Regions from separate parts of the Bacillus pretiosus genome, predicted to be linked through region 2. Evidence: predicted binding sites of a transcription regulator. Region 2 holds the regulator's gene; each other region holds the start of a gene.
What was found. The regulator NrdR, encoded in region 2, represses ribonucleotide reductase genes. The targets are predictions, from matches to a motif close to AACACNATATATNGTGTT.
Positions count from the first base shown of each region.

Region 1 (10,484 bases), 960 kb from region 2:
GTCCTGAAAAATTAATAAATAGTCATTCGTTTTTACAGAGATATGAATAAAGATAAGAGCACTGCTCTTATCTTTATTCAGCATCATTTATTTGATACTCGATAGATTCGGAGTGATTCAGATCAACGTTAAAAGTAGCAGTCATAAGGAAAGTTGCAATTCCGAGAATTAAGAAAAGGACGAATGAGACTAGAGAGACGTAGAGACAAATACGCCCTACTTTCTTTTTTTCAAGATCTTTACTAAAGAGTGAAATGATCCATGTAATAATGCCGATTGGGTATAAAAGAAAACTAAGAATATATAATGTTGTTTTTTCGAATGAATTCATAAACAATCCCCCTTTTGTTGAAGGTTATATAACTACGAGAGTAAATAGGTAAGTGGGTCAATAAGAAGATAAAACACCTCATCTGTTTTTCTAATTATATGATAAAAAGGAAAAAAACTTCACTTTAAATAAGAATATTCTAATTATTTTGACTGTGAATATTTCCAAGCTTGTCCGTATAAGCTAAAATAAGGTATATAGTATTTGGGTAATTAGGTTAATAAGAAGATAAATACGTTAGGGTGATATAAAATGTGGCGGAAGCTTACGATTATTGTAGTGTTACTTTGTTTAGCGGGATATGCAGCTTATGAACAGTTTGGTAAAAAAGACCAGGCGGTACAAGGGGAGCAAGAAAAAAGTGAAGCTGCTATGAAAGAGATGATTGCAAGTAATGGTATTGAAATAGGGAAGAGTGCGCCAAACTTTGAATTAACGAAGTTAGATGGAACGAATGTAAAGTTATCAGATTTGAAAGGAAAGAAAGTGATTTTAAACTTTTGGGCAACTTGGTGTGGACCTTGCCAGCAAGAAATGCCGGATATGGAGGCTTTCTATAAAGAACATAAAGAAAATGTAGAAATTTTAGCAATAAATTATACGCCTTCAGAAAAGGGCGGGGGAGTAGAAAAGGTAAGCAATTTTGCAAAAGAAAAAGGAATTACTTTTCCTATTTTATTGGACAAGAACATTGATGTGACAACAGCGTATAAAGTAATTACGATTCCAACTTCGTATTTTATAGATACGAAAGGTGTCATTCAAGATAAGTTTATTGGACCGATGACGCAAAAAGAGATGGAGAAACGGATTGCTAAATTAAAATAATGGTGAAAAGGTAGAGGTGGAAAGTTACCATTTCTGCCTTTTCTTTTTCACGTAGTGATAGCAGCATGTTATGATAAAAGAAATATAAACGTTTAGAGGTAAAGGAGTGTTTGGAGTGGGGAATATATCCTTACCGTTAGATTATGTTGTAATTGATTTTGAAACAACAGGATTTAACCCTTATAATGATAAAATTATTCAAGTAGCAGCAGTGAAATATCGTAATCATGAACTAGTAGATCAATTTGTTTCCTATGTGAATCCAGAGCGTTCAATTCCGGACCGAATAACGAGTTTAACAGGTATTACAAATTATCGTGTTTCAGATGCACCGACGATTGAAGAAGTATTACCTTTATTTTTAGCATTTTTACATACAAATGTTATTGTCGCTCATAATGCATCTTTTGATATGCGTTTTTTAAAAAGTAATGTAAATATGCTTGGGCTGTCTGAACCTCAAAATAAAGTAATTGATACTGTGTTTTTAGCGAAGAAATATATGAAGCACGCACCTAATCATAAACTTGAAACGTTAAAGCGAATGCTTGGCATTCGTTTAAGTTCTCATAATGCATTTGATGATTGTATTACTTGTGCAGCTGTTTACCAAAAATGTGCATCTATTGAAGAAGAAACAAACAGGAAATCGAATACAGAAGTACTTGATGAAACAGTAGTATATGAAGCAGTAAAAAAGATACTTGTACGAAATAAACGTGATATCGAATGGATTCGTTGTATGAATGTAGGAAGCTATTTAGATATAAAAGCTTTTTATCCAGTTATGAGAGTAAAAGTAAAAGGGCGAAAGAAATACGTATTAACAGAGATATTAGAAGATGATGTGAAAGAAATATGTACGAGTTTAAATTGTGAACCCGCGTTAAAAAGTGAAGTTGGTAATACGAGAATTATGCTTAATAGCTTAGAGGATGTCCTGAAATTAGAAAGTTATATTTTAGGACATTATGATTTCGTACTGCAAGCGCTAAGTGAGTATAAACAAAGTGAAATGAATGCAGATGAAAAGCTAAAAGAATATTTAAATATAATGGTATAAAAAACTCCGTGTACAAGAAGTTGTGCACGGAGTTTTTTTAGGAGTACTAAAACATAAAATTTTCTTACAAATCTGATTAAAGAGTTTTTCATTTGCTCATACTATGTATAGTAAGAATGCGAAGGAGAGAGGGTGAACAGCATGAGAAGAAGTCGCCGTAAATCATTTGACGAACTTGTGAAAGAAAATAAACAACAATTATTAAGTGATCGTGATGCAATCGATCGCATTGAAGAGCGTATTGAAAAACGTTATGAAATGCAACTTTTTAAGCAAGCTGAATAATTCTTAACACTAGTACGATACTAGTGTTAAGGAGGCGATAGTAATGGGTAATCCGAAAAAGAATTCAAAAGACTTTGCACCGAATCATATTGGAACACAATCAAAAAAAGCTGGTGGCAATAAAGGAAAGCAAATGCAAGACCAAACAGGCAAACAACCGATTGTTGATAACGGTTAAAAAAGAGAGAATGTTGTCATTCTTCTTTTTGTGACGGCTTTTTAATAGTCAAAAAGGGCTGACTTATGTCAGCCCTTTTTCGTAATCGTAAAATTTTCAACGAGTAAACGCCAATTTTGCGGGAATGGTAAGCCAATCTTCCAGTAACTAATACCGCCTATACCTTGTTCTTTCATTAAATTGAATTTGCTTTGAACAGACCGTGAATCTTCAAACCAAACTTCGTGTTGAACACCATTTGCATCAAAATAATTAAAATGAGGAGCTTGAGCTGTGAAATCATAGCGGATGGGGACATTGTATTTACGAGCTAGTGCGACAGCTGCGACAGAGCTAATTGCTTTTGCAGGCGGATTGCCTTGTTTGAACGGAAGTTTCCAATCGAATCCGTATAAGTTTTGCCCCATCATAATTTTTTGGGGAGGCATTTGAGATTTTGCATATTGAAGTACTTCTTTTACAGGACCGATAGGAGAAATAGCCATCGGTGGCCCGCCTTGCCAACCCCAGTCATATGTCATAATGACGACGAAATCAACAATTTGCCCTTGTGCTTTATAATCGTGAGCTTCGAAAAATTTTCCCTTTTGATTTGAACTTGTTTTCGGTACAAGCGTTGTACTCAATGTGTATCCGTTAGGTAAGCGTGTTTTTACATTTCGTAAAAAACGATTATACGCTTCGCGATCTTCAGGTGCTATACTCTCGAAATCAAAATGAATGTCTCGCATACCGTACTTCTCAGCTGTTTGTAAAATGTTAGTAATAAATTTGTTTTGAATCGATGCATCGCGTAAAATAACCGATGTTAGATCGGCACTGAAATTTCCATTTTCAATATTTGTAATAACGAGCATCGGGATGGTTTTGCCTTGCGTTGCAATATTAGCGATTTTAGCTGTTTCAGTTGGTTCTTTTAACGTACCATCTCTTTTTGCCTCGAAACTGAAGTAAGCCAAATATGTTAAAAATGGATTAATGGCACGCGTAGCGTTAACCAAACTTTCTTTTATTGGTATTGTTGAAGGTTGTAAATAAGCGATGGATTCTACTGCGCGTTTTGTCCCTTTTGGTATATATAATTGCTGTCCAACATGGAGAATGGATTTTAAAGATAAGTTATTAACCTTAGCTAAACTAGCGAGAGGTACGTTATATGTTTGAGAGATGCGATATAGGCTATCGCCAGGCTGTACATAATAATTATTCCCTTTCGTATTAACGATTAGTGCCTGACCTACAACGAGTGTTTCAGCTGGATTTAGTCCATTGTCCTTTACTATTTCGTCAGGTGTTGATCCGTACTTTGATGCCAAGCTATATACGCTATCACCGCTACGAACAGTTACAATTTGAATCATATGCTTGCTCCTTTCAGTAAAAGATTCACTGTTTTTATTTTATTTTTGATGTCACTGTATTATGATTAAATGTATGCAAGGTAGCAGAAGTGAAAGAAGGCGAATACATATGTTTGTAGCAGAACATGAAGTTGAAATCCGTTATGCGGAAACAGATCAAATGGGTGTTGTTTACCATTCAAACTATTTGGTGTGGCTTGAACTAGGTCGCACGAAACTTATACAAGATTTAGGATTTTCATATGTTGAAATGGAGAAAGAGGGAATTATTTCTCCTGTGTTAGATTTGCAAATTTCATATCGTAAAGCGATGCGTTACGGAGAAAAAGCAATTGTGAAAACGTGGATTGATACTGTTAGTCCGCTTCGCGTTGTATATGGTTATGAAATATATAACGGTGAAGGTGAACTTTGCATTACTGCAAGCACGACGAATATTTGCGTGAAAAAAGAAGGGTTCAGGCCTGTATCATTTAAAAAGTTATATCCAGAGTGGTATGCGAAATATGAGGAAATTAAGAAAAAATAAAAAAGCGTGGCAGAAGCCACGCTTTTTTATTTTTCATAATTAAATTGCGGGAAATCATCACCGTCGTTAAATGTAACAGCTAAATTATGTCCATCGAAGAACCACTCATCATCGCCTTCAATAAAGAAGTTAATACCTTCTTCTTGAGTTTGAACAGCAGGATGTGCAGGATCATCTTTACGAATACCTAAAGAAAGTCCTTTTTGCACAGTACTGCAACCGCCGTATTGTACGAAAAGGCGTAGTGTTTCACCCGATTGTAAGTTTAATTCGTTTTTATACCATTGTGCTGCTTCTTTTGTTACGGAAAGATTCATGTATAGTTCCTCCAAATTATGTTGCTTTTTCTTTAGTATAAAAAATAACGCAAAAAGACGCTATTAATATGCTTCACGTTTTCTTTTTGCGTTATGTGGGTTACGATCTTATTTTTGCTTTTTTGAAAAGTTTGCTTTCGGTTCAGTTTTATTTATAATTCGTCCGATATTTGCACGGTGTTTATAAATAACCATACCTGCTAATAAACACATCGCAATAATGAAGATTTTATCCCCGCTAACAATGGATGCAATAACAGCAACGATGGCTGTTACCATAGAAGAAAGTGATACGTATCTTGTTGTAAATAAAAGGCTGAAAAAGACAACAGCTAATATTGCAAAAACAACTGGAGAGTAGCATAATAGCACGCCAGCAGAAGTTGCAACAGCTTTACCACCACGGAATTTCGCGAAAATCGGATAAACATGTCCAAGAACAGCTGCTAATCCGAACCATAGTGGGTGAACATCTAAACCGAAAATAATCGGTAGACTTGTTGCTAATGTACCTTTTAAAATGTCAGCAATTGTAACGATAAAACCTGCTTTTTTCCCTAGTGTGCGGAATGTATTTGTTCCGCCTAGATTACCGCTTCCGTGCTCACGAATATCGATTCCGTAGCCGATTTTTCCAACGACTAGTGCGAATGGAATCGAGCCAAGTAAGTAGGCAACGATAAATAAAAGATATGTAATAACCATAAGTTCAGTCTCCTTTATTCAAATGTGTTGATAAAGGGTAAAAAGAGTTTTTCCCGTATATTGTACCATACATTTGTAAAGAGCACATTTCTTTTTTGTAAATGAAAAATTCATTATTTCGTGAAAAAAATTTCACAGGAATGTTACATTTCTCACAGAAACACCAAGACTATATGTAGTAACATTTTAATCAAAAGACAACAACATATTGGTGGAGGGTTATAAATGTTACAACGAAATGTACGTGGAGAAGAATTAATGAGAGTGTTTGAGACGATTGTCCACGGTAGTGAGCAAGATTTAATGCAAGAAAATGCAAATGTAGATGGTCGCTCTCCAATGGGAGTAATGGGAACGTTCGCATCAGAGAGTGCGAAATATTATGCAGTTGAAAATTTATTGTCAGATCAAGTGAAAAAAGCGATAAATCAAAATATATTATATCCACATGACTTAGATTTTTATGCGACAGGAACGACGACTTGTTCGCAAATTCCGTTAGCGCAAATGCTTGCGGACGGTTTTCATACCGGACATGGGCATATGAGACAACCGCAGGATATTAAAAGTGCATTGGCTCTTTCGTCTATTATTTTTCAGGCGAATCAAAATATGCAGCACGGTGGTCAATCATTTGCACTCTTTGATATTGATTTAGCTCCATATGTGAGAAAAACAGTAGCGAGACATAAGAAACGATTACAGTCATATCCGCTTACGAAAGAACAAATAGAAGAATTTGCATGGAAAGAAACAGAAAATGATACGTATCAGGCGTGTGAAGCTTTCGTTCATAATTCAAATAGTATGCACAGTAGGGGCGGGGGACAAGTACCGTTTATTTCTATTAATTATGGAACAGACACATCAAAAGAGGGACGGTTATTAGTTAGACAACTTTTAAAAGCGACACAAGCTGGTCTTGGTAAAGGAGAAACACCAATTTTTCCGATTCAAATTTTTAAAATGAAAAAAGGTGTGAACTTTGAAGAATGTGATCCGAACTATGATTTATTTGAATTAGCGTTAGAGACAACGGCTGAACGATTATTCCCTAACTTTTCATTTTTAGATGCGCCATTTAATGCAGTGCATTATGACGGACGACCGGAAAGTGAAGTATGTTATATGGGATGTCGTACCCGTGTCATGTCTAACATACATGGAGAAGAAACAGCGATTGGAAGAGGCAATTTATCATTTACGTCTATCAACTTAGTGAAATTAGCGTTAATTAGTGGTTCAAAAGAAGCATTTTTTGAAGCGTTAAATTATTACTTAGATTTAGGGATTAAGCAATTATTAGAGAGATTTGAGTATCAATGTACGAAGCGAGCAAGAGATTTTCGATTTTTATATTCACAAGGTGTATGGCGCGGTGGAGAGAAGTTACAGCCTGAAGATTCTGTAGCATCCATTTTAAAGCAAGGGACGTTAAGTCTTGGTTTTATCGGTCTTGCGGAGTGTTTAGTAGCTTTAACAGGAAAGCATCATGGAGAAGATGAAGAATCATGGAAACTCGGATATGAAATCATTTCCTTTATGAGAGATAGAATGGATAAAGCAACGGAAGAACATGAACTGAATTTCTCAGTAATTGCAACTCCTGCAGAAGGGTTATCAGGGAAGTTTGTGAAAAAAGATAGAGAAGAATTTGGTGTGATTAGCGGTATAACGAACCATAATTATTATACGAATTCATTCCATATCCCAGTTTACTATAGCATTCAAGCGATAAATAAAATTCGTTTAGAAGGACCTTTCCATGCTCTATGTAACGGGGGACATATTACGTATATTGAGCTAGACGGAGCAGCTATGCATAACAAACAGGCGTTAAAACAAATTGTACGAGCGATGGCAAATCATGGCGTTGGATACGGTTCAATTAATCATCCTGTTGACCGTTGTAAGTGCTGCAGTTATCACGGAGTTATTGGAAATGAATGCCCAAGTTGCGGAAATGAAGACGAAGCTAATATAGAAAGAATTCGCCGTATAACAGGTTATCTTGTAGGAGATATGTCGAAGTGGAATAGTGCGAAACGTAGTGAAGAGATGGATCGGGTGAAGCATAAATGAAAGTGATGAACATCATTCATGATAGTGTAGTAGATGGGGAAGGGTTGCGGACAGTCGTGTTTTTTGCGGGCTGTCCGCATCGTTGTTTCGGTTGCCATAATCCAAAATCGTGGAATATTTGTAATGGAACTGAAATGACAGTAGAAGAAATTGTGAACGAGATTGCAAGTAATTCATTAACTGATGTAACATTTTCAGGTGGAGATCCATTCTTCCAAGCTGCTGAAGTGAAAAAGGTAGCAAAAGCTGTGAAAGACTTGAAAAAAAATCTATGGATGTATACAGGTTATACGTTAGAAGAGATACAGAGTTCTCAAAATAATGATATGATAGAGTTGTTACATTATGGGGATGTTTTAGTCGATGGAAGGTTTGAAATCGAGAAAAAAGATTTAACACTTCCATTTCGCGGAAGCTCCAATCAACGTATTATTCGATTGAAAGAGTAAAAAGGCGGGATAGATTATATGAATAAAACAGTATTACTTGTTGAAGATGAAAGAAGATTACGTGAAATCGTTAGTGATTATTTTCGTAATGAAGGCTTTGAAGTAATCGAAGCAGAAGACGGAAAAATAGCGTTAGAATTATTTGCAGAGCATGAAATTGATTTAATTATGTTAGATATTATGTTACCAGAAATAGATGGATGGTCTGTTTGTAGACGAATTAGAAAAGAATCAGCAGTACCGATCATTATGTTGACAGCACGTTCAGATGAGGATGATACCCTACTAGGGTTCGAATTAGGTGCAGATGAGTATGTAACGAAACCTTTCAGCCCGAAAGTGTTAGTAGCTCGTGCGAAGACGTTATTAAAACGCGCGGATGGTGTGGTAGGAGTAGCGGAAGAAAATGCTATGTCTTTAGCTGGAATAGAAGTGAATCGTCTATCTAGAACCGTTTTAGTAGATGGAGAAGAAATTATATTGACACATAAGGAATTTGAACTTCTTGTCTATTTAATGGAGAACAAAGGAATTGTGTTGTCACGTCAACATTTATTAGATCAGTTATGGGGATATGATTACTACGGTGATGACCGAACGGTTGATACTCATATTAAAAAACTACGAAATAAGCTAGGAGATAAAGCGAAGCATATCGGTACTGTTATTCGAGTGGGTTACAAATTTGAAGAATAACCTTTAAATTACTATGCGCTTTGGCTTTGGGATATAGCAAATTTATACTCTCTTTTGTAGGTGGAATGTACAAAAAATACTTTTCTTGTCTACAATGTTAGATAAGAGTATTTTTTTAATTGGATTTCACGATGAGTTCACAAGAAGGACACAAAACGTGACTATACTGAAAATACGAATTCACCAGAGAGGGGAAGTAAACATGGGATATTACGACGGACCAAATTTAAATGAAGAGCATAGTGAAACGAGAGAAGTGAGAAAATCAGGTAGTAAAAAAGGTTATTTTTTCACAGGTTTAGTCGGAGCTGTAGTTGGGGCTGTCACAATTAGTTTTGCGGCACCATATATGCCATGGGCTCAAAATAATGGAGCGGCTGTATCATCATTCAGTTCGGATTCAAAAGTTGAAGGTACTGTAGTTCCTGTTGTCAATAAAGCAAAAAATGAAACTGATTTACCTGGTATGATTGAAGGCGCGAAAGATGTTGTTGTAGGTGTTATTAATATGCAACAAAGTGTTGATCCATTTGCAATGCAACCGACAGGCCAAGAGCAACAAGCTGGCTCAGGATCAGGTGTTATTTATAAAAAAGCAGGAAATAAAGCGTATATTGTAACGAACAACCATGTAGTAGATGGAGCGAATAAACTTGCTGTAAAACTAAGTGATGGTAAAAAGGTAGATGCAAAACTTGTAGGGAAAGACCCTTGGTTAGATTTAGCGGTTGTAGAAATTGATGGATCTAATGTAAATAAAGTTGCCACTTTAGGTGATTCAAGTAAACTTCGTGCGGGTGAAAAAGCGATTGCAATTGGTAACCCACTAGGGTTTGATGGAAGTGTAACGGAAGGTATTATTAGTAGCAAAGAACGTGAAATTCCAGTAGATATCGATGGCGATAAGCGTGCAGATTGGAATGCTCAAGTTATTCAAACAGATGCAGCAATTAACCCAGGTAATAGTGGTGGTGCGTTGTTTAACCAAAATGGTGAAATAATTGGGATTAATTCAAGTAAAATTGCACAACAAGAAGTTGAAGGAATTGGATTTGCTATTCCAATTAATATTGCAAAGCCAGTTATTGAATCACTTGAAAAAGACGGAGTAGTGAAACGTCCAGCTCTTGGAGTAGGTGTCGTTTCATTAGAAGATGTGCAAGCTTATGCAGTAAATCAATTGAAAGTACCGAAAGAAGTAACAAACGGCGTTGTATTAGGTAAAATTTACCCAATATCACCTGCAGAAAAAGCTGGTTTAGAGCAATATGATATTGTAGTATCATTAGATGATCAAAAAGTAGAAAATTCACTTCAATTCCGTAAATATTTATATGAAAAGAAAAAAGTAGGCGAGAAAGTAGAAGTTACATTCTATCGTAACGGTCAAAAAATGACGAAAACAGCTACTTTAGCAGATAATTCAGCTACAAAGAATCAATAATTGAAATAAAAGAAAGTCTCTTTCATATTGAAAGAGACTTTCTTTATCGGCTATACTAAAGGAATAGGAGGGATAAATTATGACAATTGAAAACCCAACTCGTACGGAAATTGGTGAAGTATTAAAGAAAAGCAAAACGATTGCAGTTGTTGGATTATCGGATAAGCCAGAACGTACATCGTATATGGTTTCAAAAGCAATGCAAGATGCTGGGTA
Region 1 covers NZ_CM129593.1:3,453,501-3,463,984, reverse strand. Annotated here, with positions in the region: gene ACU8YW_RS17695 (ABC transporter ATP-binding protein) at 1-50, shown strand, start outside; gene ACU8YW_RS17690 (hypothetical protein) at 74-331, opposite strand; gene ACU8YW_RS17685 (TlpA family protein disulfide reductase) at 584-1,159, shown strand; gene ACU8YW_RS17680 (3'-5' exonuclease) at 1,275-2,222, shown strand; gene ACU8YW_RS17675 (FbpB family small basic protein) at 2,364-2,507, shown strand; gene sspN (acid-soluble spore protein SspN) at 2,551-2,685, shown strand; gene ACU8YW_RS17665 (glycoside hydrolase family 18 protein) at 2,754-4,046, opposite strand; gene ACU8YW_RS17660 (acyl-CoA thioesterase) at 4,156-4,575, shown strand; gene ACU8YW_RS17655 (HesB/YadR/YfhF family protein) at 4,602-4,892, opposite strand; gene plsY (glycerol-3-phosphate 1-O-acyltransferase PlsY) at 5,001-5,597, opposite strand; gene ACU8YW_RS17645 (anaerobic ribonucleoside triphosphate reductase) at 5,823-7,679, shown strand; gene nrdG (anaerobic ribonucleoside-triphosphate reductase activating protein) at 7,676-8,128, shown strand; gene ACU8YW_RS17635 (response regulator transcription factor) at 8,147-8,824, shown strand; gene ACU8YW_RS17630 (S1C family serine protease) at 9,027-10,268, shown strand; gene ACU8YW_RS17625 (CoA-binding protein) at 10,348-10,484, shown strand, end outside.
Region 1: a site for NrdR is predicted at 5,763-5,780, ahead of ACU8YW_RS17645 (anaerobic ribonucleoside triphosphate reductase). Genes of this name have one in related genera too.

Region 2 (10,484 bases):
GCGAAAGCTTTTTCGTCATGAACAGCTAAGTCAGCAAGCATCTTGCGGTTAACTTCGATGCCAGCATTTTTAAGACCGTGCATTAAACGGCTGTAAGAAAGACCATTCATACGAGCTGCTGCGTTGATACGTGTAATCCATAATTTACGGAAGTCACGTTTCTTTTGACGACGGTCACGGAATGCATACATTAGAGATTTCATAACCTGTTGGTTAGCAACCTTGAATAATGTACTCTTAGAACCGTAGTAACCTTTTGCTAATTTTATAACTTTTTTACGACGTTGACGAGTAACTGTACCACCTTTTACTCTTGGCATAATATTACCTCCTAATTGTTCTATATATCAGCCGAACTTATTTTAAGTTGTCAAGCATTTGACGAATGCGTTTGAAGTCACCAGCGCTTACTACACCAGCTTTACGTAGTTTACGTTTAGCTTTTGTAGATTTGTTAGCGAATAAATGGCTTGTGTAAGCGTGAGAACGTTTCAGTTTACCTGATCCAGTCTTTTTGAAACGCTTTGCAGAGCCGCGATGAGTTTTTTGTTTAGGCATAGGTATTTCCTCCTCTATCTATTACTTATCGTTTTTCGGTGCTAAAACTAAGAACATACTACGTCCTTCCATTTTAGGCTTAGATTCAATTGTACTAACTTCAGCACAAGCTTCTGAGAAGCGATCTAAAACACGTTGACCGATTTCTTTATGAGTAATGGCACGTCCTTTAAAGCGAATTGACGCTTTAACCTTGTCGCCTTTCTCTAAAAACTTGATAGCATTACGAAGTTTTGTGTTAAAGTCGTGTTCATCAATTGTTGGACTTAAACGAACTTCTTTCATGCTAATTACTTTTTGATTTTTGCGCTGTTCTTTTTCTTTCTTCTGTTGCTCAAAGCGGAATTTACCGTAGTCCATAATGCGGCATACTGGCGGTTTCGCATTTGGAGCAACTAATACTAAATCAAGATTAAGATTTGCAGCTAAGTCTAAAGCGTCATTACGAGACTTGATTCCAAGTTGATCGCCATTTGCACCAACTAAACGTACTTCACGTGCACGAATTTGCTCGTTAATCATCATATCCTTGCTAATAGTAAGCCACCTCCAAGGTTTTTTCAGAACATCTTTTGTAGTCATAGAACCCGACAAAAAAAGTGCGGGCATACGACACCCACACTTGTAAATTCTTAAGTAAGAAATACATTTACCTGTAAACTGCGAATGCGTCCATCAGGTGAGAAGCGGGTGCTTCTACTTGTTCCACAAAACAATATTCTATTATCCTTGATGAGTTTATCATAGGACATGACGTCTGTCAAGAAGACGCTATGTGTTTTACTAACAACAAGAAATATTGTAACAAACAACTAACATACTTGCAATACTTTTTTATGATAAGTATAGTTTGGTTATTTTTTCTAGTTTTTCTTTTTTATAATACATACGAAAGCCGCGGTATACCGCGGCTTTGTCTTATCGTTTTCCTTCTACTTTAATCATATCAACAAAAGCATCTAATGCAATTGTTTCTGATTTTTGTTCACCATATTTACGTACGTTTACGCCGTTTTCAGTTACTTCATTGTCACCTACTACAAGCATGTACGGAATTTTTTGCATTTGTGCTTCACGGATTTTGTAACCAATTTTCTCTTCACGAGTATCTAATTCAACACGGATACCAGCACGACGTAATTCATCTTGTACTTTCTTCGCATAGTCTAAATGTACTTGCGGAGAAACTGGAATTACTTGCGCTTGAACTGGAGCTAACCAAGTTGGGAATGCACCTTTGTATTCTTCAATTAAGAAGGCTACGAAACGTTCCATAGTTGATACAACACCACGGTGAATTACAACTGGACGATGTTGTTTACCGTCTTCACCAACGTAAGATAATTCAAAGCGTTCTGGAAGTAAGAAGTCTAATTGTACAGTTGAAAGTGTTTCGTCTTTTCCAAGAGCAGTACGAACTTGAACGTCAAGTTTTGGACCGTAGAATGCCGCTTCACCTTCAGCTTCATAGTAATCAAGACCCATTTCATCCATAGCTTCTTTTAACATACCTTGTGCTTTTTCCCACATCTCATCATCAGCATAGTACTTTTTAGTATCAGCTGAGTCACGATAAGATAGACGGAATGAATAGTTCTCTAAACCAAAATCTTTGTACACTTCTAGAGTTAAGTTTACAACACGTTTTAACTCTTCTTTAATTTGATCTGGGCGAACGAAAATGTGCGCATCGTTTAAAGTCATTCCACGTACACGTTGTAATCCAGATAATGCTCCAGACATTTCATAGCGGTGCATTGTTCCAAGTTCGGCAATACGGATTGGTAATTCACGGTAGCTGTGAATATCATTTTTATAAACCATCATGTGGTGAGGGCAGTTCATCGGACGAAGAACTAACTCTTCATTATCCATTTCCATTGATGGGAACATACCATCACGGTAGTGATTCCAGTGACCAGAAGTTTCATAAAGCTCTCTGCTTCCTAGTACTGGAGTGTATACGTGATCATAGCCTAAGCTTGCTTCTTTATCAACGATGTAACGCTCGATAATGCGGCGGATAGTTGCACCTTTTGGTAACCAAAGTGGTAAACCTTGTCCTACTTTTTGGCTATTAGTAAATAGTTTTAATTCTTTACCTAATTTACGGTGATCGCGCTCTTTCGCTTCTTCAAGCATACGTAAGTGCTCATCTAATTCTGCTTTCTTAACGAATGCAGTACCGTAAATACGTTGTAGCATTTTATTATTGCTATCGCCGCGCCAGTAAGCACCTGCAACGCTTAATAATTTAAATACTTTAATTTTCCCTGTAGATGGAAGGTGAACACCACGGCAAAGGTCGAAGAATTCGCCTTGCTCGTAGATTGAAATAACTGCATCTTCTGGAAGATCGTTAATTAAATCTAATTTTAACTCATCGCCGATTTCTTCAAAGCGACGAAGTGCTTCTGCACGTGGCACTTCATGACGAACGATTTCTAAGTTCTCGTTCACAATTTTTTGCATTTCTTTTTCGATTTTCTTGAAGTCTTCAACTGTAATTGCTTCTTCCATATCAATATCGTAGTAGAAGCCATTTTCAATCACTGGACCAATGCCGAGCTCAAGCTTAGCATCTTTATATAAACGTTTTAACGCTTGTGCTAATAGGTGGGCTGTTGAATGGCGTAAAATGTATAAGCCATCTTCAGAATCTAATGTAATAATAGAAACTGCACCATCTTCTTCGATTGGTGTAACAAGATCGATCATCTCATCGTTTAATTTTCCAGCCACAGCTTTTTTCTTTAAGCCTGGGCTAATAGAAGCTGCGATTTCTTCAGTTGTTACGCCTTTTGGAAACTCCTTCACAGCTCCATCAGGGAAAGTAATTTTAACTACATCTGCCATCACTGGTCACTCCTCTTTTTTTCAAAATAAAAAACACTCATCCCGTAAAAAGGGACGAGTGTTGAATTCGTGGTTCCACCCTTGTTCCAATTAACATTATTGTTAATTGCTCAAGTTCAACATAACGGTGTTGTCCGTTAGCAATTACTAGAAAAAACCGTTCACTGCTAAAGTTTAGAGGTGGTAAGTAATAATCCCGTACTAGGAAGCTCACACCCTAAGGCTTCCCTCTCTGAAAATCGTAGAAAACTACTCATGTCCTCATCATGACATTTCAATATATTTCATTTATGTAGGTAATTATATGCTCAAAAACTTAGAAAATCAAGGGCGTTACCTTTATTTTTTAAATTTTTCACATTGCGCTCAAACTCATGTAATCCATGTAATTGGACCCGTTCTTGAAATACATTTCGCAAAGTAATAATCATATTATGGTCTTGTTCTTTCGTATATAAATAAATTTTTTTCGGCGAAATAGAAAGAAGTGGTGCAATTACTTTCGTATCAATATATACATCCTTTTGCTTTAATAATTCCTCGTCTATATATTGGACCAATTTCTCCTGTTTTAAACGTCTACCTTTATCATCATAGAAAATAAAACTTTCATCAAAAATAAGATGCACACAGGACAAACGTGATTTTCGGCTGCGCACTTGTTGCCTTAGCGTCTCAATAAACATTTGATATTCTTGTTCCAACTTATACTCATCAATCGACAATTCAGCAAGCTTAGCTACCATTTCCCTATATGTACGAAGGCGAAAACGAACATATGATGAAAACGAGAACGAAAGCGGATCACAAAGCCAGTTATTTAAAGAAGATTTAATATATGATTCAAATGTGTGACGTGTTAATTCACGAGCAATCCCTTTTCTTCTTCCCTTTAAAATCTCTTGTGCCATATGCAATATTTGATGACACTCTTCCTCTTCTTCATAAAAAAACTTCTCTTTTAAGATTGTATAAATCCACTTATTTTGCTTTACATTCACAATGAAATATACCATTACCGGCAATAAAATCTTTTCAATATAATTCGATTCACATACTGGTATGTGAATCACCACTTTTTGTTCCTGTAAATACACACTCGTTTCCTTATATAACAGTTCCGCTCTTTTCAATAGTTGTCTATATACATGCATAGCATCATTTTTTTCTTCGAAGCAAATTTCAATCACTTTTGTCCCCCCTTTTATCCCTGCTCTAAAGGATTGTATCTATACGTTACAAATCCTATAAGAGTCCGTCCCGCGTGAAGTTCACTCTTAGTAGAATTACATTTCCTATCGTTAGAAAATCCACTCAATATGGCTTGCTAATTTTATATATATTAAGGGAGGGAGAAAAAAATGATACAAGCTACAATGAATTTTCTATAAGAAGTTTTTCGTTTTGCAATTCACCTATTCTGAAAAGTGTTCAAAACGAAAAAAGAGCAAGCTTTTCAGCTTACTCTTTACTTATGACGTCGGTTTTTCCCGCCAATCGGAATTGGCTTCGCTAAATATTTAATTCGTTCCATAATACGCGCTGCTTTCATTTGTTCTGCTTCACCACGCTGTGTATACGTTAAATGATGTTCCAATTCCTTGAAATCAAAGTTAGACGTAAAGAACGTCGGTAAGTTTTCTAACATACGGAATTGCAAAATGGCACCAAGCACATCGTCACGCACAAAACTTGACATCGCTTCTGCTCCGATATCATCTAGCATTAAAACTTGTACGCGTTTCACCGCATCAATCTTTTCCCCAATCGAATTATCTTGAATCGAACTTTTAATTTCACGTAAAAATTCAGGGAAGTATACGAGCATCGAACTTATTTTCTTTTGAGCAAGTTCATTCGCCATTGCTCCTAACAAATACGTTTTCCCTACACCAAATTTACCGTACAAATATAAACCTTGTACTTTTTTACCAGGTTCATATGTACTTAAAAATTCATTAGCTGCACCAATTGCATCAATACGCGCATCTAAATCTGAAGGATCTAAGTTTTCCATCGTTGCCTGTAAAATGTCAGTTGGCATATATACACTTTGAACGAGTTTTTCATATTTCTTTCTCTCGTCATATGCTACTTTTCTAACGCAACGATCGTATTGAATATCAATCATCTTCCCTTGGATAACGAGCTTTGGCTCATATCCTTGCAGCATGTTTTTACACGAACCTAGATCCGGACAATCCGCACAACCTACACTTTGTCCAATATATTCGTATAACTTCACAAGGCTGCGCTCAATCATAGAAGTTGTTACTTCACCTTGATGTTCGTCTATAAATTCTTTCACACGCGGATGCGCCATTACTTCCGCCTTTAATACTTCATATCTATTTTTAAAATTTTTATTTTCCATTAACTTTGCAAATGAATTTTGAATATGCTCCATTTTCTCACCTCAAAGAGCGTTCATTCTCTTCTATTAATCACGCTTATATTTTTTTAACACTTCTTCTAGTCGTTTTCGTTCATCATCTAACGTACTTGCATCTTTTTTCTTACTTACATCTTTCTTCACTGTTTCTTTCTCTTGTTCTTTCGGCTCTTCTTTCAGCCAATCTGGTACCATTTCTTTTCTTATCGTTTTCTTCGACGTACGGCCTTTTTTCTTCGTCTCAGCCCATTCTTGATATTGACGGTTTTCTTCTTTCGCTAACGCCATTGCTTCAGCTACTGTACCGACCTTTTTACGTGCCCAATGCCCAGCAATTTTCTCCACATACGTTTTCGCAAGCTTCATATCTGAGCGTAGCATAACGTAATAAATAAGTACATTCACAACACCTGGCGTTAATTTTTGATTGATCATTACATCTTCAACGATCTGCAAGTCAGCCTTTGTCGCCTCTGCACCACCAGAGATTTCTTTTAATAGTTGTTTTGGTGAGATTTCCTCTAACTGTTTTATTAACATCTCTTCTTGTGTAGAAGGCTCTTTTCCTTCCATCATACGTGCAGCGTGAGGTTGTACTCTTTCACTTAATACAGGTAACGCTTGACCGTTTTCGAACTGATACCAATCACGTGCTCCTTTTCTAAGCCTTTCGGTATCAATTGTCTGCATCTCTGTCACCGTACCAAGAACGATATTTTGCATCGATAACACATCTACATCGTACACGTAAGCAAGTGTAATGACACATTCTCGCACTTGATCTGTAATCGCCTTTTTAGGGACAAGAGCGGACAAGCCATCTACAAATAAGGAGAAATCAAAGAAATCATTCCAAACTTTTGGAGCGTCTCCCTTCTCGTTACTTGGCATAGCTGTCGTTTTTGGAATACGAAGATCTTCTTGCGCATGCTCAAGCTGTCCTGGATTAAACGAACCAAACACATCATTGAAAGAACGCGTAACATTTTCATAAGAAGCAAAATCAAATTCTTCTTCTAAGAAATATTGCTTTACTTGATTATATTTTGTCCGACTCAATCGATTGTATAAAAAGATGCTTAACACAATATCATCAAAAAACTGCTTCGGAGATAAAGGTGGTTGCAATTCATATATAAACATTCGAATATCTTTTTCTTTCTTAATATATACCTTCAAAAGCCCAATTGCTTCTAACTTTACTCGTTCCTCATATATTTCGGGAAGCTGCATCTGCATGGTCACCATAAGGGAATGATGTGTATTCTCTTTTCCAAACACACGATCTTGCTCTAACTCTCCCCATAGCGTCATGTACAAACTAAAAGCTCTACTACCTATTAACGGCTGATACAACATCGTTAACACTTTTCGGTCGTAATTATGCAATAACCCTTTCGCACTTACTTTATAACGATCAATTGGCAATAGCTCCATCCATGAATGTTTTTCCATTCTTGCTTTTCCTTTCTCTCATCCAATCTATCCTCTACTTCATTCGTTCTATCTTCATTATATAATTGCTTAGCGAAAAAGAGCTATTAGCTTTCGCTTCTAGCTCTCTTATCTCATTACTACGGTATGTAAAGAGAATAAAATACAACTTCTACTCTCTTTCTTTTTGCAGTATATCTTTTAATTCTTCAATAAATACATTTAAATCTTTAAATTGGCGATATACAGAAGCAAAACGCACGTAAGCAACATCATCAATATCACGCAGTTCTTCCATAACAATTTCACCAATCATATCACTTTTCACTTCTGATATACCTAAATTACGAAGTTCACGTTCCACACTTTGAGTTACTTCTTCTAATTGTCTTAAAGATACTGGTCTTTTTTCACACGCTTTAATTAAGCCGCGCAAAATCTTTTCTTTATTAAATTCTTCTCGTGTGCCTTCTTTTTTTACAACGATAAGAGGTGACTCTTCTACTCTTTCAAATGTCGTAAAGCGACTTAAACAACTTTCACACTCTCTCCTTCTTCGAATAGAGCGCCCCTCGTCTACCGGACGCGAATCTAACACTCTTGTACCATTATGCGAACAGGATGGACAACGCAATATATTCACTCCTTTACACTATACTCTTTATTTTTTCTCTACTTACTTCATCTGACAATATATATACAATATTATATAACTCATTCTAACTCTCTTACCACTTTAAGTTTAAGCACATTATTTTATCATCTCGTTTTCAAAAATAAGATGGTAGATGGGGTGCTAACTTATTCGTAAGAGCTCAATTTATCTCACTAACGAGTACGTTATATTTTTCCTTTTTTATAAACTAAAAAAGAGGTGCATTATACACCTCTTTACATTTTAAATCAATTATGTTCTTTTTTAAAGAGCTTTTGTTTCTCTCTGCTTAATTTCGAAGCTACCAGTGCCTCGAGGAAGCTCGATGCTCTCACGCGTTTTCGCGTTTAAACCTTCTGCAATATATTCTGCAGCAACATTTGGATCAATACGATCCCCACAAGTATAAACATCAATACTTGCGTAACCGTGCTCCGGAAAGCTATGAATTGTTAAATGTGATTCCGAGATAATTACTACTCCACTTACACCTTGTGGTGCAAATTTATGGAAAGCAACCTCACGCACTTCAGCACCAGCTCTCAGTGCTGCATCCACAAATAATTGTTCAATATACGGCATGTCATTAAGCTTGTCGAAATCGCAATCCCAAAGTTCAGCGATTACGTGACGACCCATCGTATCCATAGTATCCATTCTACAGTTCCCCCTTGTAAATTTATTCTAACTGTTCGAATTGAAAACTAATTTGCAATTTGGCTTGCTCCACTACCACGGGGGAAAGTTAGTCCAGAGAGGTCCTAACCCTTTAAGTAGTGACTACGTACCTCAGCTCTTAAGTTTACGAGTGTTAGTATACTTTGTTTATTTTCATTTTGCAACAACAGTTTTTTCGATTTTCTGTCATATTTTCCTCTTTACTTTTCCCTAAAAAAAATAAATGATTCACAAATACAGTAATCACAACGTTTCGTGGTATGTCCACTTTCAAAAATATACTCCTATAATTTTTTTCCTTTTCAGAAAAAAATAAAAAAAGAGGGCAAATATTCACTTGCCCTCTCCCTTATTCACTTAAATATGTTGCACATTTTTTTGTTTCGCTAATTCGTCAACAACTAACGTTACAAGATCTACAACACGACGAGAGTAGCCCCACTCGTTATCATACCAAGCAAGTACTTTCACTTTACGATCACCCATTACCATTGTAGATAAACCATCAATAATAGCTGAGTGTGTATTTGTATTAAAGTCAATAGATACTAAAGGCTCTTCGCTGAATTCTACAATGCCTTTTAACGCACCGTTTGCAACAGTTTTGAATGCTTCATTAATAGCTTCAACTGTCACATCACGTTTTACATCTACTACTAAGTCAACAAGAGACACGTTTGGCGTTGGTACACGAAGTGCCATACCATGAAGTTTTCCGTTTAAGTGCGGAAGAACTTTTGCAAGCGCTTTCGCGGCACCTGTCGTTGTCGGAATGATTGATTGTCCGCAAGCACGTGCTCTTCTTAAATCTTTATGTGGGTTATCAATATTTTTTTGGTCATTTGTATAAGCGTGAACAGTTGTCATTAAACCGTTTTCAATTCCAAACTGCTCATCTAACACCTTAACAACAGGCGCTAAACAGTTTGTTGTGCAAGATGCATTTGAAATAACAGTATGTTTTGTAATATCTAATTGGTCTTCGTTCACACCAACTACAATTGTTACATCTTCATTTTTACCAGGCGCTGTTAAAATAACTTTTTTCGCTCCAGCTTCAACATGAAGAATTGCTTTTTCTTTTGAATTAAATTTACCAGTTGCTTCAATTACAACTTCAACACCTAAATCTGTCCAAGGCAATTCCTTTGGATCGCGGTTGTTTAAAAGGCGAATCATTTTCCCATCAACTAACAAGTGATCTTCAAATGCTTCTACTGTTCCGTCAAACTTGCCGTGAACTGTATCATATTTAATTAAATGTGCTAACGTTTCAGATGGATAGCTTGCATTGATTGCTACAATTTCGAATGCGCTTTCTTTTATTGCCTGACGAAATACCATTCTCCCAATACGTCCAAATCCATTAATTGCCACACGAGTCATAATATGTTATCCCCCTTGAATGCGTTATACTATTTATCTCCAATCCCAATAATAGTATAACACAAAAAGGGGATATGTCACTAAGCATTTTCATTAATTTCACAATTTTTTAGTCAATAATGTTCCAATTCTTTAAAATCACCTGTAATTGTGTTTTCGTTCCCATAATTGTGCCATCATTATTTATCACTTCATCTGCATTCTTCACTTTTTCTTCTAACGGCATTTGAGATTGAATACGAGCTGTTGCTTCTTCTTCTGAAAAATTATTTCGTTTCATTAAACGTTCTAATTGCGTATGTGGCTTAACCGCTACAACTAATACGCGGTCAACGAGACTTGTTAATTTGCTTTCAAATAAGAGAGGTATATCTAACACAACCGCTTGCATACCTTCCTTTATGTACTTTTCCTTTTGTGTATTCATTTCCTCACGAACTGCAGGATGAACGATTTTATTTAACTGCAATCGTTTTTCTTCATTATAGAAAACGACACTTCCTAATTTCGGGCGATCCAATTCTC
Region 2 covers NZ_CM129593.1:4,417,950-4,428,433, forward strand. Annotated here, with positions in the region: gene rplT (50S ribosomal protein L20) at 1-320, opposite strand, end outside; gene rpmI (50S ribosomal protein L35) at 358-558, opposite strand; gene infC (translation initiation factor IF-3) at 580-1,083, opposite strand; ribosomal protein L20 leader region at 1,146-1,266, opposite strand; gene thrS (threonine--tRNA ligase) at 1,477-3,414, opposite strand; T-box leader at 3,462-3,691, opposite strand; gene ytxC (putative sporulation protein YtxC) at 3,723-4,604, opposite strand; gene dnaI (primosomal protein DnaI) at 4,883-5,821, opposite strand; gene ACU8YW_RS22765 (replication initiation and membrane attachment family protein) at 5,855-7,261, opposite strand; gene nrdR (transcriptional regulator NrdR) at 7,413-7,874, opposite strand; gene speD (adenosylmethionine decarboxylase) at 8,160-8,543, opposite strand; gene ACU8YW_RS22780 (glyceraldehyde-3-phosphate dehydrogenase) at 8,931-9,959, opposite strand; gene coaE (dephospho-CoA kinase) at 10,069-10,484, opposite strand, start outside.

Region 3 (10,484 bases), 2.2 Mb from region 2:
AAAGGATCTGTATAACATACAGATCCTTTCTTTCTATTATATTATGCATTTTGATTAATGACAGTATAGTTTTTATGACTTACAACTGTAAGAGGTTCCATATCTAGTTCTCTAAAATTTTCCATAATTGTTATATCTACAATAACGGAGTTTTGATTTACTTTTTGAACACGGCCTTGCATTCCACCTTTAAATTCAATGATATCTCCAGTTTCTGCGATCTGCATAAGCAACTCTCCTTGTTACAGTTTTCCAAAAAAAGAATAATTTTGGTTTTTTTTTATTTCCTCTTATTTTGAACCATATTGTCTAGTTTGTAAATGTTTCCAAAGTAAAAATTCGAAAAATATTCACATTTTGTAAGAAAATATGCAAGAACTCCAAGTTATTAGAAAAAAAGAACGGTTTAAATGCGTGCATCTTTATATAGGGGTATAATGAAAAAATACAATAACCTACTAAAGTGGGAGAAATTAGAGGCGGTAAAATGATGTTTGAATTTGTGGGGAGTGTTATAGCATTAACTTTATTTGTATTTTCTTATATAAATTTAAAAAAGATTCGTCATCATGAAACGACTACATATTTTGATGGGATGGATGGTATACATGCTGGGGTCACACATGAGAGTGGTGGGGATATGTAAAGGTGTATAACTTTCTTTTTTTGCGTGGTATGATATTTAAAAATAGTACATAATAGAGTTCGTAAGTGATGAATGGAGAGTGGAAAGAATGAAGATTTCTTTTATTCGTCATGGCTGCTTAGATCGTACTATAGAACCAATGACGGTTACATCCTTTCATGAATGGATGAAAGGATATGACTTACATACTATAACAGAAAAAGCACCTATACCAATGGAAACAATGGAAGCGGTTGAAGCAGCAAAGTTGATTGTAACGAGTGATCAAAGGTGTGCTATACAGTCAGCAGCTGAATTAATGAATTCTTTATCTTTTATGCAAAATTCTCTTTTTAGGGAAGCTGAAATTCCGACGAATTTTTATGCTCCAACATGGTTGAAATGTAAACCTAACGTATGGATGTTTATCGGGCGAACATTATGGATACTTGGTTACTATAAAGGTGTTGAGTCTTATAAGGAAGTAAGAGAGAGGGCAAGGCAAGCGGCTTACTTATTACACCGTTATGCTCTCGTACATGGAAGTATTGCTCTTGTAGGTCATAATTACATTAATGCAATGGTTGGTGCGGAGCTGAGAGCGATGGGATGGTCTGGTTCTCCTATTTTACATAGGAAGCCATGGGGATGTACAACCTATACATTCCACGAAGTGATGGATGGAAATATATTAAATACAAAATTAACATAAAAGCACACGATTTATATATAAATCGTGTGCTTTCTTTTTAAGACATAGAAATTTTGATGTTTAATGTTTTTACGAGGTGTGCATAAGGTTCGCCTACAAGCATAACGATTTGATCTTTTTTATAACCTAGTTTTTCATATAGTGAATAGGCACGTTTGTTTTCTAAATTAACAAGTAATGCGATTTTTTCATGCTCCTTTTCAGTTGCATGGATTTCAGCAGCTTCAATTAATTGAGAACCGATTCCTTTTCCGCCATATGCACTTGAAACTGATAATGTATCAATGTAATATTCATCAAGTTCAGCTTCTTTTTCTAATGTAATTGATTCATCTTTATGTAATTCTCTTAAGTAATGTACAATTGGTGCATCAAGACTTGTTGCTTCACTACCGTGATAAGCGACAATAACCCCAACTGCAACCCCGTCTTGTACATATACAAAACAGTTTTCATAGCTCAGTCGATTTCTCTCTTTTGAGAACCATGTTTCAAGTCCTAGTAATACTTCTGTCTCAACTGTGCTGCCTGTGATTTTTTCAGCAATTTCGTGCAGAGCGTTATATAATAAAGGTGCAATTGCCTTCGCATCTGTCTTTTTTGCTTTCCGAATCATAGTATCCCTCCTAATTCTATTTATATATTGTAGCATAGTGGTATGGAACTTTGCATAATTGAATACTGAAATGATTGATATAGAGAAGTAGCTATGTTAGTATATGATATTTAGTGGACATATACTAAAGAGATCTTTTTTGAAAAATAATGAAAATGAAATGAAGGTATAGCACCTGGATAATTTTACAGTTGTTGACCTATAGAATATACGATAAAATAAAATATTGCATAGAGGTGAAATACATGGATAAAGAATTAGCAAATGCAATTTTGGATCAGCTGAAAAATGGTGAAATAAAGGAGTATGTTGTTACGAAAGATGTATTTTATACGTTCAGAGAAGTTGTAGTAAGTCGAGAAGATTTTAAACATATTATTGGGAACGCACAGCGCGGCGGACAAGTAATTTATACATATTCAGAAACGCCACGTTCGTAACTAGAAGAATATAGGGAGGGGAATTATGGGCGATTTTAAACAAGGCATATTACCGCATTGGGATTATATGTGGAAAGATAGAGCTGGCAATAGGTTTATGGGGATGGTCATGTATCCAGAGAAACGAAAGTGTTCGGCAAAAATGCTTCAGAAAATAAAAAGAGCATATGAAGAGGCTATAGAAATTAAAGTAACCGTACAAGTTCAACATACATATCAGTACGTAGAAGGAATGATTGTGTACTTTGATGAAGAAGCTCCTGTATGTACAATGATTGATAAAGATGAAAATCCACATCATATATTTGTAAAAGATATTTTGCGCATTGAGCACTCAGAATAATCTTTTCATAAATAAGTTGAATTTCCATAATAATAATCTTTTTCTATAATAGTTATCTTTTAGTATGTAACGCGAACCGAAAGTATATGTATAATATTTAATAAAGTAAAACTGATAAATGTAATCGTTTTTTAGAACAGATTATCGTTTCATGTCTGTTCTTTTTTGCGTGATGCTGGAGAAATATATTCCTCCAGCATTTGCCGTTTTATGACAAAATATATTGGTAACTTTTTTAAAAATAAGGTTAAATTCGTTGACAACTTTTTTGAAAAGCACTTTATTGACATGAGTTTTAGAATGTTGTTTCATAGTCATTGTATTGAAAAAAATCGACTGTCTTGTCGAAAAGTAAAATTTAAAAAAAGAAAGAATTTATACATATATCTTGTGTCTTATTTTGAAACGTAATACAATATATAGAGAAATCAAGAAACAACATACAGAGAGTATAGATTGGAGAGGGAGGGTCGGAAATGATAGTTGCATATGATTCTATGACAGGAAACGTGAAGCGTTTCATTCACAAATTAAATATGCCGGCCGTTCAAATTGGTGAAGATCTAGTAATAGATGAAGACTTTGTTTTAATTACGTATACAACAGGTTTTGGCAATGTACCAGAACGTGTTTTAGAATTTTTAGAGCGCAATAATGAAAAATTAAAAGGCGTATCTGCAAGCGGCAATCGTAACTGGGGAGACATGTTCGGTGCAAGTGCTGACAAAATTTCTGCTAAATATGAAGTGCCTATTGTATCAAAATTTGAGTTATCAGGAACAAATAATGATGTAGAATATTTTAAGGAAAGGGTGCGGGAGATTGCGACACATTGAACTGAATAATGAAATCACGCAAATGCAGGACGGTTTTTATCAGCTTCATAAAGATAAAGAGGCATTAGAAGTCTTTATGGAAGAAGCTAGAGAAAATACCGTTCATTTTAATAGCGTGGCAGAGCGAATGGAGTATATGAAAGAATATGATTACTATTACAACGTTCTGGACGAGTATAGCTTGGAGGAAGTAGAAGAGGTATATAACATCGCTTATGGTGAAAACTTCGAGTTCCAATCTTATATGGCAGCATCTAAGTTCTACAAAGATTATGCGTTAAAAACAAATGATCAAAAACAATACTTAGAAAGCTATGAAGATCGTGTAGCAATTGTTTCATTATACTTAGGACGCGGTGATGTTGCGAAGGCAAAACACTTCGCAAGCATGATTGTAAAACAAAACTACCAACCAGCGACACCAACCTTTTTAAATGCGGGACGAAGCAGAAGAGGAGAAATGGTGTCTTGTTTCTTGTTAGAGATGGATGATAGCTTAAATTCAATCGGCTTTAACATTAATACTGCAATGCAATTATCAAAAATCGGCGGTGGAGTAGCTTTAAACTTGTCTAAGCTACGTGCACGCGGTGAGCAAATTAAAGGTATCGATAACGCTGCAAGTGGTGTAGTACCTGTTATGAAATTACTTGAAGATTCGTTTTCATATGCAAATCAACTTGGGCAACGAAAAGGTGCCGGCGCAGTATACTTAAACATTTTCCATTGGGATATTATTGAATTCCTTGATACAAAAAAAATAAATGCCGATGAGAAGAGCCGTATTCAGTCTCTATCAATCGGAATTATCGTTCCAAGTAAGTTCTTTGAGCTTGCTGAGAAAAACGAACCTTTCCATGTTTTCGCGCCTTATACGGTGTATAAAGAATACGGAAAGCATTTAGATGATATAGACATTGATGAAATGTACGATGAATTAATGAGCAATCCGAAAGTGAAGAAGAAGCCGCTAGATATTAGTGCACGTGATATGCTTATTAAAATTGCTATGATTCAGCTTGAGTCTGGTTACCCATACTTAATGTTTAAATCAAATGCAAATAACCAACATCCACTGAAGGATATTGGAACTGTGAAGATGTCGAACTTGTGTTAAATATGTAGCACCTTCTAGTAGAAATGCTAGTCGAAAACTCCGTTAAACGGGGAAAGCCTCAAATTTGAGGTAACCTACCGTGCTAAATCTTATCTTAGAATGAAAATATAAAAGTTCAGAATGTATCTTATTATTTTGTATAGCAGAGTTATGGGACAACATAAAGTAATAAGATACATTCTGAAGTATGTAAGATAAGTAAAAGCCTAACGACTATCCCTTATGGGAGTAGAGCGCAAGCGATTGGCGTTCGAAAAGCGGAGCACCTAATCAGGTAATGCTGTAGGTGATGATATAGTCTGTCCTGTATGGTGACATACAGCAGTTGCATGAGCAACGGACTGAGGAGTAGCGGACTCGGTTGAACATTCGAGACAGAAATCTTCCAGCTTCAAGAAACTTCTGAAATAAATGATTACGGTACAGATGATATTATCCGTCGTGATATTAACTGTAATTTAGGATCGTTAAATATCGTGAATGTAATGGAAAATAAAGAAATTCGTGAAGCTGTTCATGCGGGAATGGAAGCTTTAACAGCTGTGTCTGATATGACGATCATTCCGAATGCACCAACTGTGAAAAAAGCAAATGATGAGCTTCATTCAGTTGGACTTGGCGCAATGAACTTACACGGATATTTATCAAAAAACAAAATCGCATATGAAAGTGCAGAAGCGAAAGAGTTCGCTCGTACATTCTTTATGATGTTAAATTACTACTCTATTGAAAAAAGTATGGAGATCGCTAAAGAAAAAGGCGAAACATTTAAAGACTTCGATAAGTCTGATTATGCGAATGGCACATACTTTGAAAAGTACGAAACGACAGATTACAGCCCAGTAACTGAAAAAGTTCAGCAACTATTTGAAGGAATTCATATTCCAACAAAAGAAGATTGGACAAGTTTAAAAGAGCAAGTGAAGAAGAATGGATTATATAATTCATACCGTCTTGCTATCGCTCCAACACAATCTATCAGTTACGTTCAAAATGCAACTTCAAGCGTAATGCCGATCGTAAGTCAAATCGAATCAAGAACATATGCGAATGCGACAACATATTATCCAATGCCGTATTTATCAAAAGATACGTTCTGGTACTATAAATCTTCTTACGATATGAATCAGTTTAAATTAATTGATTTAATCGCAGAAATCCAAGAACATATTGACCAAGGAATTAGTACAATTCTTTACGTTAATAGTGATATTTCAACACGTGAATTAGCACGTTACTACATCTATGCACATAAAAAAGGCTTGAAGAGTCTTTATTATACGAGAACACGTAAGTTAAGCGTGGAAGAGTGCGTAGCTTGTACCGTTTAATATAAAAAGTGAGACATCATGAGCAGGGTTTTCTGAACCCTGCTCATGCTTAGTTATCAATTTTTCATGTTTATTTAGAGAAGGGGCGATTGAATGCGTGCGGTAAACTGGAACAAAAAAGAAGATGATTTTAGTTTAATGTTTTGGAAGCAAAACATCGCTCAGTTTTGGACAGAAGAAGAAATCGCAGTATCTTCTGACAAAAATACTTGGGCACAATTATCAAAAGAAGAGCAGGTTGCTTATAAGCGTGTATTAGGTGGTTTAACACTTTTAGATACGAAACAAGGTGGCGAAGGGATGCCACTTGTACTTGTTCATCTTGAAAATTTACAAGCGAAAAGTGTATTAGCTTTCATGGGAGCTATGGAAGAAGTACATGCGAAGAGTTACAGTCATATTTTCACAACGTTAGCTACTGAAGAAGAAATTGATGATATTTTTGACTGGGTAGACAATCATCCATTACTTGAGAAAAAAGCTGGTATTGTTACTAGTTACTATCGTCGTTTATTAAAGCCTGAAGTAACGAAAAAAGAGTTATACATGGCGATGGTAGCAAGTGTATTCTTAGAAAGTTACTTATTCTATAGTGGATTCTTCTACCCACTTTACTTAGCAGGTCAAGGTAAATTGACAGCAAGTGGTGAGATTATTAACCTAATAATTCGTGATGAGTCAATTCACGGCGTATTCGTCGGTATTTTAGCACAACAACTCTTCGCAGAACTTTCTGCAGAAGATCAACAAGAAGTGCAAAAAGAAACACAAGAGTTATTAATGGAACTATATGAAATTGAAATGGCATACACAGAAGAAATTTACACTTCTATCGGTCTTGTAGAGGATGTAAATCGTTTCGTTCGTTACAATGCGAATAAAGGACTTATGAACTTAGGACTTGAGCCGAAGTTTGAAGAAGAAGAAATTAACCCAATCGTTTTAAATGGTTTACGTACAGATACGAAAAACCATGATTTCTTCTCTGTAAAAGGGAATGGTTACGTAAAAGCAACGAACGTTGAAAAGTTAGCTGATGATGACTTCGTGTTTGATTTTTAATATATACTCATAAAGAAAAGCTGTCTTATTCATTGATAAGACAGCTTTTCTTTATGGATTTGTTTACATAACACTATTATTTTTGTATAACGAGTTCTGTTTAAAAAGTTCTATCCAGCAAATGGATAGAACTTTTTTGTAATTAAATGGGTATTTACAAACTATTTGTATCGGTGTATTATTTAACTAGTACACCAATACAAAAGGAGGGAAGAAATGAAAATAGAGTTTTCTCCAAATACACCAATTTACATTCAGGTAATGGAATACATAAAAAAAGAAATCGTAACAGGACATTTATTGCCGGGTGATAAAATTCCCTCTGTACGTGAATTAGCGAGTGAATTACAAGTAAATCCAAATACGATTCAGCGTACATTTCAAGAGCTAGAACGGGATGGGGTTGTTGTCACACGTAGAGGAATGGGACGATATGTAACGAATGAAGGGGAGAAAATTATGGAGCTGCGAAAAGAGATGGCGAAAGAATTACTTCATTCTTTTATAGATGGAATGGACAATTTAGGTTTTTCAGAAGAAGAAATTCTTACAATCCTTCGCTCTTCATTACACGAGAAGAGGGAGGAGAGCGAATGACAGAGTTATTAAAAATAGAAAACTTATGGAAGAGATACGGATTGAAAGCAGTGATCCGTGAATTAAACATAGAGATTACGGAAGGGAAAATTATAGGACTCGTTGGAGATAACGGGAGCGGGAAAACGACGTTATTGAAAATGATTGCCGGTCTGCAGCATCCTTCCGAAGGCAGTATTACAATCGCTGGTAAAAAGGTAGGATTAGAAACGAAAGAAATTGTTTCTTTTATGTCGGATAAACCAGTATTTGATGATTGGATGACGGTAAAAGATTCTTTATTCTTCTATCGAGATTTTTATAAAGACTTCGACATTCAAAAAGCGGTAGATACAATTGCGGAATTTAAAATACCGTTAGAAGAAAAAATTACAGCTTTATCAAAAGGTATGGTTGAAAAGCTACAAATTATTTTAACATTTTCGAGGAAAGCGAGGTTATACGTACTAGATGAACCATTGGGCGGGATTGATCTCGTTTCTAGGGAGCATGTACTGGAACTTATTTTACAGTTTTATCGCGAAGACTGTACTATTTTAATTGCAACACATTTAATTGGAGAAGTGGAAAATATTTTTGACGAAGTAATCTTTTTAAAAGATGGTGAGAGTGTATTGCATGAAAATGTAGAGGAATTACGTTTCCAAAGAGGAAAAGCTGTTACGAATTTGTTTAAGGAGGTGTTTAGTAGATGAAGGCCAGTTTAATATATATGTACAATGCGAATAAAAAACAAATTTTCATTTCGTTATTGTCATTCATATTTATTGCAGCTGTCGCTTTTGTAAGTATGGGGAATTATATTAAACAAGAATCAGGAGAAGTAAGGCAAATGATTATAGTTGCCTTAGTATTCTTAGTTTATATAATTTTTGCGGTATTAGTATTTCTGCAGGCGATGTCTGCGTTTGGGAAAATGACCGAAAGTACATTATTTCGATTAACACCGATATCTGGTAAAAAAATTGTTTTAGCAATATTGTTATATGCGGCAATTAGCTTAATGTGTTTTGAAGTAATAGGTACTATGTTTTTCTATAGCATTTCGATGAAAGTAATAAAAGGTACAGAACTCTATGGATTGTTATTTACCGAAAGTACACTTACGTTAGATATAGTAAAACAATTATTTAGCAGTGTGTTATATGTATTTAATTTATCAAGTGTATTGTTAGTTTTACTTTTTACAGTAGCTGGCGTTAAAGTATTTTCTTTGAAAAAGAAAAAAATGGAGTATGTAATTATTTTCTTCTTATTTTTACTAGTAACGAAAGTAATCAATATGATATATGAAATGCTAGGTGGACTTGCACCTACACCTGCTTTTATAACAAAGTTAGTGTATATAGATGAATCATCAGAAGCAAATGTGTTTCTTTATCCAGAAAAGCTTATGAATTTATATAGTATTGCTTTTTCAATCGGTATATTTGTTTTATTTGTTTATATAACAGGTCGCATAATCGATAAGAAACTAGAAGCCTAAAGGAGGAATCAACATTGGGAAATGTAGTAGTAAAGTTAGAGAATGTTCGAAAAAAGATTGGTGGAACGGAAATTATCCGCGGTTTATCATTTGAAGTTCGTGAAGGGGAAGTGTACGGGTTTCTTGGACCGAACGGTAGTGGTAAAACGACGACAATTCGTATGATGACAGGTCTTATATCAATGACAGAGGGCGATATTACAATTTGCGGTCATAGTATTCGCACGGAGCGTGAAAAGGCGCTAGAGCAAATTGGGGCAATTGTAGAAAATCCTGAACTATATGATTATATGACTGGAATGCAAAACTTAAAGCATTTTGCGAACATGGCAATTACACCAATTAGTAAAGAGCGCATTGCTGAAATTGTAAAGCTTGTCGAATTAGAGCACGCAATTCATAAAAAGGTGAAAACATATTCACTTGGTATGAAACAACGTTTAGGAATTGCACAGGCATTACTTCATCAGCCGAAAATCTTAATTTTAGATGAGCCAACAAATGGATTAGATCCAGCAGGTATTCGCCAAATTCGAGATTATTTACAACGTTTAGCGAAAGAAGAGAATATTGCTGTAATCGTATCAAGTCACTTATTAAGTGAAATTGAACTCATGTGTGATCGCGTCGTTATTATTAAGCAAGGTGAGTTTGTGCAGGAGTACAACTTACACGAACAAGCGAAACACGATGAGACAGTAGTTGTAGCGTTTGAAGTAGATCAAGTACAGAAAGCAAATGAAATCATTAAAGGTAAGACGCAAGGAAATGTAATTGCAGTATCTGTAATGAAAGAGGAAATCCCACAACTTGTAAAACGACTTGTAAATGACGATGTGCTTGTATACGGAGTTACTGTTCAAAATAAAACGTTAGAGGATGAGTTCTTAGCGATTACAGGGGGAGTGAAAGCGTAATGTTTAAATTAATTCAAAATGAATTTTTAAAGTTACATGCGAAAAAAGGTATGTATATTTTAATTGGTGTCATTGCAGTATTGGAGATTTTGGGAGTTTTAGCGATGCTGAAATGGGGAGACGGAAGTGAATTTAAAGGATCATATTTAGATTTTGCAAGTTCAGAGATTGGTTTAATTACTTTGTTTGCAACAATTTTTGGGATTACGATTGCTTCTCGTATGATTACTGATGAGTTCCAAAAAGGTACAATTAAGCAGTTATTAATCCGTCCAAGAAAGCGAATTACAGTTTTATTCTCTAAATATATTACAGTGTTACTTACTATAGTATTTATCATATTTGCTAGCACGTTAATTGCAATGATTATTGGCGGAATTGTAATGGATGGTAGTAAAACAG
Region 3 covers NZ_CM129593.1:1,313,794-1,324,277, forward strand. Annotated here, with positions in the region: gene ACU8YW_RS06830 (YkvS family protein) at 42-227, opposite strand; gene ACU8YW_RS06835 (hypothetical protein) at 491-646, shown strand; gene ACU8YW_RS06840 (histidine phosphatase family protein) at 735-1,337, shown strand; gene ACU8YW_RS06845 (GNAT family N-acetyltransferase) at 1,375-1,953, opposite strand; gene ykzS (protein YkzS) at 2,199-2,393, shown strand; gene ACU8YW_RS06855 (hypothetical protein) at 2,419-2,736, shown strand; gene nrdI (class Ib ribonucleoside-diphosphate reductase assembly flavoprotein NrdI) at 3,213-3,572, shown strand; partial or broken gene ACU8YW_RS06865 (ribonucleotide reductase barrel domain-containing protein) at 3,559-4,686, shown strand; gene ACU8YW_RS06870 (ribonucleotide reductase barrel domain-containing protein) at 5,070-6,020, shown strand; gene nrdF (class 1b ribonucleoside-diphosphate reductase subunit beta) at 6,114-7,082, shown strand; gene ACU8YW_RS06880 (GntR family transcriptional regulator) at 7,299-7,679, shown strand; gene ACU8YW_RS06885 (ABC transporter ATP-binding protein) at 7,676-8,374, shown strand; gene ACU8YW_RS06890 (ABC transporter permease) at 8,371-9,165, shown strand; gene ACU8YW_RS06895 (ABC transporter ATP-binding protein) at 9,180-10,082, shown strand; gene ACU8YW_RS06900 (ABC transporter permease) at 10,082-10,484, shown strand, end outside.
Region 3: a site for NrdR is predicted at 3,146-3,163, ahead of nrdI (class Ib ribonucleoside-diphosphate reductase assembly flavoprotein NrdI). Genes of this name have one in related genera too.